Regions from separate parts of the Streptomyces sp. NPDC048331 genome, predicted to be linked through region 3. Evidence: riboswitches for the same ligand, from Rfam matches in the RefSeq annotation. Region 3 holds a riboswitch; each other region holds the start of a gene.

Region 1 (3,266 bases), on a different contig from region 3:
CGGCATCCACTACTGCCTGGGTGCTCCGCTCGCACGACTTGAAGGGCAGACCGCGCTCGCGACTTTGCTGACGCGTCTGCCTGATCTGGAACTGGCTGTTCCGCCCCAAGACCTGCGCTGGCGTGGTGGGTTGATCATGCGAGGGCTACGTACTCTTCCCGTTCGATTCGCGGCTCAAAACACTTGCGCGAAACCTGATTAAAAGTCAGATCCGGCTTGAACTTGTGACAATCGTTCGAAGGCCGCTAGGTTCTGCCGTTACCCCGCTGTTATGCGAAAGGTGATCCCTCATGCTCTCCGGGAACGGCCGTCACAGACGCCCCCGCCAGGTCCCCGCGCTGGTCGTCACAGCCGGTGTCACTGGCTCCGCGTTGGCCATGCCTCTGCTGGCCGCCACCAGCGCCACCGCCGCCGACACGTCCACATGGGACAAGGTCGCCGAGTGCGAGAGCGGTGGCTCCTGGAGCGCCAACTTCGGCAGCGGCGCCTACGGCGGACTCCAGTTCACCCAGGAGGAATGGCAGAGCGCCGGCGGGCTCGAATTCGCCGAGCGCCCCGACCTGGCGAGCCGTTCGCAGCAGATCGCCGTGGCCGAGCGGGTGCTGGGCTCGACAGGGCCGCAGGCGTGGCCGCTGTGCGCGGCCTCGGCCGGCCTGGTCAAGGAGAGCCCCGCCGCACAGGTGGACCCCGGTCTGCCCGGCGGCCGGGGCCCGCTGACTCCCGCACCGTCCCGCCCGGACGACGCCGTTCCGTCGACCGGCGGCAGCAAGCCGTCCACGGACTACGGATCCCCGACCCCGGCCCCGGACCCGAGCCCGTCCAGCACCCCGTTCCTCATTCCCGACGCCCCGTCCATCGGACTGCCCGTCATGCCCGCCCCGGACGTCCCGACGACGCCCCCGGTCGACCCGACGGCCCCGGTGCAGCCGGGCGACCCGACCGATACGCCGACCCCCGTCGACCCGACGGCGCCGACGCAGCCGGTCGACCCGACCGCGCCGCCCACCACCGCGCCCGTCACGCCGGGGCTGCCCCCGGTCGACCCGACGGCCCCCGTGACCCCGGTGGTCCCGCAGACCACCGGTGCCACTCCGGTCGAGGGCAACGGCAAGCACCGCGGTGCGCCGGAGGCCGACCCGTCGGCTCTGCCTGACGCCTCGTCGAACCCCGTCTACACGGTCCAGGCGGGCGACAGCCTGGCGACCATCGCGGTTGCCAAGGGCGTAAAGGGGGGCTGGAACGGTCTCTACCAGGCCAATGAGCAGGTCATCGGCGAGGACGCCGACCTCATCAAGCCGGGTCAGAACCTGGATCTAACCCCGCAATAAGGACAGTTCAGTTATCCGGAAAGAGTCGAATGTCGGATTTCTGTAAGTGAGACATGTGTCTCTTCCGGTCAACTGGCGTGTCTCGCCCAGGGCATTGCGCAAACCCTGCCCTCACCTGCGCAAACACCCCTGCGAGGGACGCAAGTAGGGGTCGTTTCTCCCCGATGTTGCTCGTTGAACATCGGGGAGAGACCTGTCTACCTTCTGAATCGCTCGCCACCGCGAGCTCCTTCGACCGCATCGCCGAATCCTGCCGGCGGACGGGGGGAACAGTCGTCGCGTCAAGCGCCGAAGGCAGGAGCGGGGGAACCAAGGTAGGTGCCGGGAGCGGCCGTTGAGAGACGGTCACGCCACCGGCTTGGGGTCAAGACGTGCGCTAGGTCGCACGGCCGGGCAACTCACTCGCCCGAACCCGACAGCTCACCTCGTAGGCGTCGGTGAGGAGAAACTCCATGCTGCTTTCCGGCAAGGGCAAGCACCGTCGCGGTACTGCAATCGAGCGGTCTGTCCGGATCGTCACGCTCGCCGGTGTCGCCGGTGTGGCCGTGGCCGCCCCCCTGATGGCCGCGGGCACCGCCAGCGCCGCCACCTCGTCCGAGTGGGACAAGGTCGCGCAGTGCGAGTCCGGTGGCAACTGGGCCATCAACACGGGCAACGGCTACTACGGCGGCCTGCAGTTCTCGCCCTCCACCTGGTCCGGCTTCGGCGGCAAGTCCTACGCCCCGCAGGCCAACCAGGCCACCAAGGCGCAGCAGATAGCCGTCGCGGAGAAGGTCCTCAAGAGCCAGGGCAAGGGCGCCTGGCCGTCCTGCGGCAAGGGTCTGTCGAACTCCTCCTACGCCGGTGGCGGCGCCGAGGCCCCGGCCTCCAAGCCGCAGTCGAAGCCGAAGCCGAAGGCCGAGACGAAGAAGACCGAGACCAAGAAGACCGAGACCAAGGTCGCGCCGAAGCAGGAGACCAAGCGTCCCGAGGCTCCGACCACCCGCTCCGAGCGCGCCGAGGCTCCGGTCGCGCCGAAGACCGGCAACGGCTCGTACGAGGTCAAGTCGGGCGACACCCTGGGCACCATCGCCGAGGCCAACGGCGTCAAGGGCGGCTGGCAGCAGCTGTTCGAGCTCAACAAGGACATCGTCGTGGACGCCGACCTGATCTACCCGGGTCAGAAGCTGAAGCTCAGCTGAACACCGCGGTAGCACCGCGGGAACATGTACGCGGCGTCAGCTGACACCGTGCAGGATTCCCACCGCCCGGCGCGTGCCTCACGCGCCGGGCGGTGCCGCGTTCGGCCCAGTAGCCCGATGATCAAGCGACCCTATGTCCCGGAAGAGGGGTATTCGGTCCCTTTTTCGTCCCAGGGTCCGGGCGGTCGGGCGGTCGAGTGCCCGGAGCCGGTTAGGCTCTAGGCGGCAAGGCCATCCCACGGCCTGACATGCCACCGCACACTCAGCGTCACATCCCAGAAGGAGATGCTCGTGCCGTCCATCGACGTCGTCGTAGCCCGGGAAATCCTGGACTCCCGAGGCAACCCCACGGTCGAGGTCGAGGTGGGCCTCGACGATGGCAGCACCGGCCGTGCTGCAGTTCCGTCCGGCGCCTCCACCGGTGCATTCGAGGCCATCGAGCTGCGTGACGGTGACCCCAACCGTTACTTCGGCAAGGGTGTCGAGAAGGCCGTCCTCGCCGTCATCGAGCAGATCGGCCCGGAGCTCGTCGGCTACGACGCCACCGAGCAGCGGCTGATCGACCAGGCCATGTTCGACCTGGACGCCACCGACAACAAGGGCTCGCTCGGCGCCAACGCCATCCTCGGCGTGTCCCTGGCCGTCGCGCACGCCGCGTCCGAGGCCTCGGACCTTCCGCTCTTCCGCTACCTCGGCGGTCCGAACGCGCACCTGCTGCCCGTTCCGATGATGAACATCCTCAACGGTGGGTCGCACG
Region 2 (3,266 bases), on a different contig from region 3:
CGGATGATGTCGTTGCCGCCCGCGCAGAAGGTCACCAGGTCCGGTGCGAGGGCCTTGGCCCTCGGGAGCTGGTCGGCCACGATCTGGTCGAGGAGCTTCCCCCGCACCGCCAGATTCGCATACCGGAAGTCATGCTCCTCGCGCTGATCGGCCAGGAGCACGGCGAGCCGGTCCGCCCAGCCGAGATAGGAATCCCCGGGTCCCGGGTCCCCCACACCCTCGGTGAAGCTGTCCCCGATCGCCGCGTACGAGCCGATGGTCTTGAGTTTGGTCGTCGTCGCTGCCACGGGACACCATCCTTCACTCCCGCAAGCAACCTACGCCAACGTAATAAGGGGTTGACGGACCGTGATCTCTACCACGCGGGGGATAAGGAATAAGTACACGTGAGGCCGGGACCCCCCTCGGGTCCCGGCCTCACGCGTGTCGGTGGTTCGACGGCGGGTGCCGTCAGAGGCTCGCGCCCTTGGAGCGGAGGTAGGCGATCGGGTCCAGGTCCGAGCCGTAGGACGGGGTCGTACGGATCTCGAAGTGCAGGTGCGGGCCGGTCGAGTTGCCGGTGGAGCCGGAGAGGCCGATGCTCTGCCCGGCGGTGACGCTCTGGCCGGAGGAGACGGAGAGCTGGGACAGGTGGGCGTACTGGGAGTACTTGCCGTCCGCGTGCCGGATGACGACCTCGTTGCCGTACGAGCCGCTCCAGCCGGCCGAGACCACGGTGCCCGCGCCGACCGCCTTGACGGTGGTGCCCATGCTCGCGATGAAGTCGACACCGGTGTGGTAGCCGGAGGACCACATGCTGCCGGCGACCTTGTACTGGGTGGAGATGCCACCGCCGACCGGGGCCACGAAGGCACCCGACCGCGGCGCTGCGGCCGGGGCCTCGGCCTGGGGCTCGGCGGCGGCCTCCGGCTGCGCCGGGGCGGCCCGCTCGGCCTGCTCGCGGACCGGCTTCGGCGCGGCCTGCTCGGCCGGCGCGGCGTCGGGCTCGGCCTCGGGGGCCGGGGCGGCCTCGGCCTCGGCCTCGGACGGAGCCGGCTCGCCGGGGCCGCCGAGGTGGAGCTTCAGGCCCGGGTGGATCAGCGACGGGTTGCCACCGACGGCCTCGCGGTTGTCGGCGTACAGCTGCTCCCAGCCGCCCGCCAGGTGGCGCTCGGCGGCGATCTTGGAGAGGTAGTCGCCCGGCACGACGGTGTAGACGGTCGGGGCGGACTGCACGGCGGCGGCGGGCGCCGACCGGAGAGCGAGGGGGGCCTGCGTCGCCACCGCGGGGGTCACCGCGGGGGCTGCGGTCGGGGCGCCGGCAGCGTGGGCGCCGGCGGCACCGATCAGCGGCAGGGCGAGGGCCGCGCCACCGGTTCCGGCGACGGCGAAGCCGCGGGAAAGGGAAAGGGACTTGGGACGGCGGTGCTTACCCTTTGCAGGCATGACGAATTCCTCTCCGGCGCCTGCGAGGTGAGCTGTCGGGTTCGGACTGGAGATGTCCGGCCGCACCTGTACGAGACATGAACGACTTCACCCCGAGCCGTCCCGGAGAAAAGATCCCCGGAACAGCGGCTTACCTGGTTCCCCCGCTCCTGCCGCGCGAATAGGTCGGATGCGGTTTCCGGGAGGCGGCAGGATTTGGCGGTCCACCCGGATCGATCGCGAAGGTAATCCCTTGCGGCCACACGGAACAAGCCGTGAATTCCCTGACGGAATCACAGGCATGAGGGACCGACGGAATTACCGTCACCCTCCGTCCATTCCGCACCGCCAACAGCCGCCCCGACGGGGCCATTCGCCTTCGACGATCAGGCACTCACGGTCACCGTATGATCTGGCTCACGGGGGCGCGCCCGATCTCGCCTCCGGATATGGCAAGTTGGCGCCAAGTAGTGTAATTCGGACAGAGGGCCCACGACGTGGCGGAGGAATCGCTTTGACCCAGCAGATACAGGAGCCGGAGCTGTCCGGAGTGCGCAATTTCCGCGATGTGGGCGGATTGCCGACTTCTGACGGACGAACGGTCAGGACGGGACGACTGTTCCGAAGCGGACATCTCGCACATGCCACCGAAAGTGATGCAGACTTCCTCGCCTCACTCGGCCTCCACACCATCTTCGACTTCCGCAACGGCGCCGACCACGCGCTGGAGGGGCCGGACGTCGAGCTGCCCGGCGTCCGGAACGTCAACATCCCGCTCTCGGACCCGGCGGACGGGCGGGAGTTCTGGCGGCTGGTCCGCGACGGCGACCTCGTGCAGCTCCGCGAGATCCTGGGCGACGGCAAGGCCGCGGCCCGGATGTCGAACTCGTACCGCGGGATCATCCGGCAGCGCACCGCCGAGCACAGTCGGGTCGTGCACGCCCTCGCCGAGGACAGCGTCCCCGCGCTCATGCACTGCGCGGCGGGCAAGGACCGGGCCGGCCTGTCGATCGCCGTCACCCTGCTCGCGCTGGGCGTCGAGCGCGCGGCGATCGTGAGGGACTACCTGGAGTCGAACGCCCCGCACCGCCGCTATCGCGTACGCCGCACCGACGAGTCGGCGAGCGCCCGCTCCCCTGAGGTGATGGAGCTGCTCGCGCCGCTCTTCGACGCCCGCGCCGAGTACCTGGTGGCCGCCTTCGACACCATCGACGAGGTCTGGGGCGGGGTGGACCGTTATCTGGCGGAGGGCCTCGGGCTGACGCCCGAGACCCTCGACCGACTGCGCGACCGGCTCCTCGTCTGACGCGGGCGGGACCGGCCGGACCGGTTCCGCCACGGGGTGGGTGGGCCGTCAGCGCGTGGCGACGGCCTGCTTCACCAGCGTCCTGCCGAAGTCCCAGATCAGTCCGGACCCGCCGTGCGCCTCGTCCATGACCTCACGGAAGGCGCCCACGAACCGGTCCACGTCCTCCTCGTCCACGATCAGCGGCGGGATCAGCTTGATCACCTCCAGGTGGTCCCCGGAGACCTGGGTGAGGATCCGGTGCTTCTGCAGCAGGGGCACCACGACCATCTGCGCGAAGAGCCCCTTGCGGGCCGCCTGCAGCATGGCCCACCGGCTGCGCAGGCCCAGCGAGGACGGCCGGCCGAACTCGATGCCGATCATCAGCCCGCGCCCCCGCACCTCGTGCAGCAGCTCGTACTCGTCCACCAGCGCGGCGAGGCGCCCGCGGAGCAGGTCGCCCATGACCCGGGCGTTCGCCACGACCTCCTCGTCCTCCATGACGGACAGGACCGCGAGGCCCGCCGCCATGGCCTGGGCGTTGGAACCGAAGCTCGCGGAGTGCACGAGCACCCGG
Region 3 (3,266 bases):
GCCAGCAGGTCGTCGCGGTCGAGGTCAACCTCGCCGCCCCGCTGGACGCCGAGCCCGAGGGCCTGGACGGCGTGGCGACCATCATGGCGCGGGCCTTCTCCGAGGGCACCGACAAGCACTCGGCCGAGGAGTTCGCGGCCGAGCTGGAGCGCTGCGGCGCCACCTTGGACGCGCACGCCGACCACCCGGGCCTGCGGGTCTCGCTGGAGGTGCCGGCCTCCCGGCTGCCCAAGGCGCTCGGCCTGCTCGCCGAGGCGCTGCGCGCCCCGGCCTTCGCCGACGCCGAGGTCGACCGGCTGGTGCGCAACCGGCTCGACGAGATCCCGCACGAGCTCGCCAACCCGCAGCGCCGCGCGGCCAAGCAGCTCTCCAAGGAGCTCTTCCCGGCCGACCTGCGGATGTCCCGGCCGCGCCAGGGCACCGAGGAGACCGTCGCCCGGATCGACTCCGCCGCGGTACGCGCCTTCTACGAGGCCCACGTACGCCCCGCCACCGCCACCGCGGTGGTCGTCGGCGACCTGACCGGCATCGACCTGGACGCCGTGCTCGCGGACACCCTGGGTGCCTGGACGGGCAACACCGCCGCCGCCCGCCCGGTGCCGCCGGTGACCGCCGACGACACCGGCCGCGTGGTCATCGTGGACCGGCCCGGTGCGGTCCAGACGCAGCTGCTGATCGGCCGGATCGGGGCGGACCGTCACGACCGGGTGTGGGCGGCCCAGGTGCTGGGCACGTACTGCCTCGGCGGCACCCTCACCTCGCGCCTGGACAAGGTGCTGCGCGAGGAGAAGGGGTACACCTACGGCGTGCGCGCCTTCGGCCAGGTGCTGCGCTCCACCGCCGACGGCAAGGGCGCCTCCATGCTCGCCATCAGCGGCTCGGTGGACACCCCGAACACCGGACCGGCGCTGGAGGACCTCTGGAAGGTGCTGCGCACCCTCGCCGAGGGCGGTCTGACCGACGCCGAACGCGATGTCGCCGTGCAGAACTTGGTGGGCGTGGCCCCGCTGAAGTTCGAGACGGCCGCCTCGGTCGCGGGCACCCTCGCCGACCAGGTCGAGCAGGAACTGCCGGACGACTACCAGGCGCAGTTGTACGCCCAGCTCGCCGCGACGGGCACCGTGGAGGCGACCACGGCGGTCGTTCAGGCCTTCCCCGCGGACCGGCTGGTCACCGTCCTGGTGGGCGACGCGGCGGTCATCGAGGAGCCCGTACGGGCCCTTGGGATCGGCGAGGTCTCGGTCGTCTCCAACTGACGGTCGGGTGACGGCCCCTTGAGGGCCGGCCGAGGCTTTCGGCAAGGGGTTCTGGTGACTTGTCACCAGAACCCCTTTTGTCCGTTTAGTGGTGAGGTTGCTTGTATGCGGTGTGGCGTACGCAACAAAAAGCCGTGTCTGTTTGGCGATTGACTGATGATCCGCCTAGCGTCGGCCGTGCTGTTCGTCAGTTGTGCCCGCCGCACCCGCGGCACCGGACAGCGATCGCCGAGTCCCCGTCAGGCGCGAGCCTGGGGAGCCGGGGACCCACATGAGTCCCTGGGGTGAATCGGACCCCCTCGCAAGAGGAGGCCCGTAGGAGACCTTCCTGCTCCGAACCCGTCAGCTAACCCGGTAGGCGAGAAGGAAGGAAAGGATCAAACCCTTCATGGCGTTTGGCAGTCGTCCCGCTGGTACCGGTAAGCACCGTGGCTCCAGCCGTCTGAGCAAGAAGACCGCCGGTTACGCCGGTATCGCCGCGATCGCCACCACGGGTGTCGTCGGCTCCCTCGCCGCCCCGGCCTTCGCCGCGGACAACCACAGCAGCACCATCGGCCAGGACAACGGCCTCGGTGCCGTCGTCGTCGCCGAGGACCTTGCGGGTGACATCGCCGACCAGGCCGAGTCCCAGCACCGCGTCGCCGAGCAGGACGCCGTCAAGGCGCAGGCCGAGGCCGACGCGAAGCAGCGGGCCGCCGAGGCCAAGCGCATGGCCGAGGCCAAGGCGAAGGCCGAGCGCGAGGCCGCCGAGCGCGCCGCCCGCGAGGAGGAGCGCAAGCGCCTCAACACCTTCGTCGCCCCGGTGGACGGCTCGTACGTCAGCACGCAGTACCACGCGGGCGGCGGCATGTGGTCCTCCGGCAGCCACACGGGCATCGACTTCCACGCCGCCTCCGGCACCTCGGTCCACGCGGTGGGCCTGGGTACCGTCGTCGAGGCCGGCTGGGGTGGCGCGTACGGCAACAACGTCGTCATCAAGCACAACGACGGCACCTACACCCAGTACGGGCACCTGTCCTCGCTGAACGTCTCCGTCGGCCAGCAGGTCACCCCGGGCCAGCAGATCGGTCTGTCGGGCTCCACCGGCAACTCCAGCGGCCCGCACCTGCACTTCGAGGCCCGCACGGGCTCGCAGTACGGCTCGGACATCGACCCGATCTCGTACCTCCGCTCGCACGGCGTCGGTCTCTGACCTCACGCCCCGCGCCTCGCGCCGCTTCACCGAAGACCCCGGCTCTCCGAGTCGGGGTCTTTGTTTTTGCGCCTTCGTGCAAATGTTTCGTATTTCCGGCCGCTCTCGGAAATTATCGTGTGTTGCAATAGGGTCGCAGCACGCGCATGTGCGTGCAATGACGCTGCAGTCGGAAATAGGCGGAGGTTCGGTCTTGCGTATTCCTGCGCACGCGGTATGCACGGCGATCCGCGACGACATCGTCTCCGGGGTGTTCGAGCCGGGCGGCCGGCTGACCGAGGAGGTGCTGGCCCGCCGGTACGGCGTGTCACGCGTCCCGGTGCGCGAGGCCCTGCGGACCCTGGAGTCGGAGGGGTTCGTGACCACGCGGCGCCATGCTGGGGCGTGCGTGGCCGAGCCGACCGAGCAGGAGGCCGCGGACCTGCTGGAGCTGCGGATGCTCCTGGAGCCGCTGGCCGCCGCGCGAGCCGCCCGACGGCGCACCGACGCACACCTCAAGGTGCTGCGCGGACTGGTCAGGCTGGGGCAGGAACGGGCCAGGCGGGGCCAGGGGGAGGATCTGCGGTCCCTGGGCGGATGGTTCCACGAGACGCTCGCCCAGGCCTCCGGCAGCCCGGGGCTGATCGCGCTGCTCACGCAGATGCGGCACAAGATCGCGTGGATGTACGTGGTGGACGCGCCGGCCCGGCCCGTGGAGTCCTGGGCGGAGCACGGTGCGGTCGTGGACGCGGTGGCGCGCGGCGACGCCGAACGGGCGCGGGCGCTGACCGCGATCCACGCCGACCGGGCGGCGGGGGCGCACCGGCTGCGGCTCCGCC

The links. A riboswitch is a leader RNA that binds a small molecule or an ion and turns the genes downstream of it on or off. The one in region 3 is predicted to bind cyclic di-AMP.
Region 1: it holds a riboswitch for cyclic di-AMP, as region 3 does, so the genes downstream of both, ACGFYY_RS31810 (transglycosylase family protein) here and ACGFYY_RS13975 (M23 family metallopeptidase) in region 3, are expected to answer to the same signal.
Region 2: it holds a riboswitch for cyclic di-AMP, as region 3 does, so the genes downstream of both, ACGFYY_RS12550 (peptidoglycan DD-metalloendopeptidase family protein) here and ACGFYY_RS13975 (M23 family metallopeptidase) in region 3, are expected to answer to the same signal.

Annotation. Positions count from the first base shown of each region.
Region 1 covers NZ_JBICYT010000030.1:12,203-15,468, forward strand. The annotation lists gene ACGFYY_RS31800 (cytochrome P450) at 1-202, shown strand, start outside; gene ACGFYY_RS31805 (transglycosylase family protein) at 291-1,328, shown strand; cyclic di-AMP (ydaO/yuaA leader) riboswitch at 1,605-1,777, shown strand; gene ACGFYY_RS31810 (transglycosylase family protein) at 1,781-2,509, shown strand; gene eno (phosphopyruvate hydratase) at 2,795-3,266, shown strand, end outside.
Region 2 covers NZ_JBICYT010000006.1:166,013-169,278, reverse strand. The annotation lists gene ACGFYY_RS12555 (SGNH/GDSL hydrolase family protein) at 1-287, opposite strand, end outside; gene ACGFYY_RS12550 (peptidoglycan DD-metalloendopeptidase family protein) at 451-1,425, opposite strand; cyclic di-AMP (ydaO/yuaA leader) riboswitch at 1,430-1,626, opposite strand; gene ACGFYY_RS12545 (tyrosine-protein phosphatase) at 1,919-2,710, shown strand; gene ACGFYY_RS12540 (aspartate aminotransferase family protein) at 2,759-3,266, opposite strand, start outside.
Region 3 covers NZ_JBICYT010000007.1:217,606-220,871, forward strand. The annotation lists gene ACGFYY_RS13970 (pitrilysin family protein) at 1-1,256, shown strand, start outside; cyclic di-AMP (ydaO/yuaA leader) riboswitch at 1,473-1,632, shown strand; gene ACGFYY_RS13975 (M23 family metallopeptidase) at 1,645-2,448, shown strand; gene ACGFYY_RS13980 (GntR family transcriptional regulator) at 2,642-3,266, shown strand, end outside.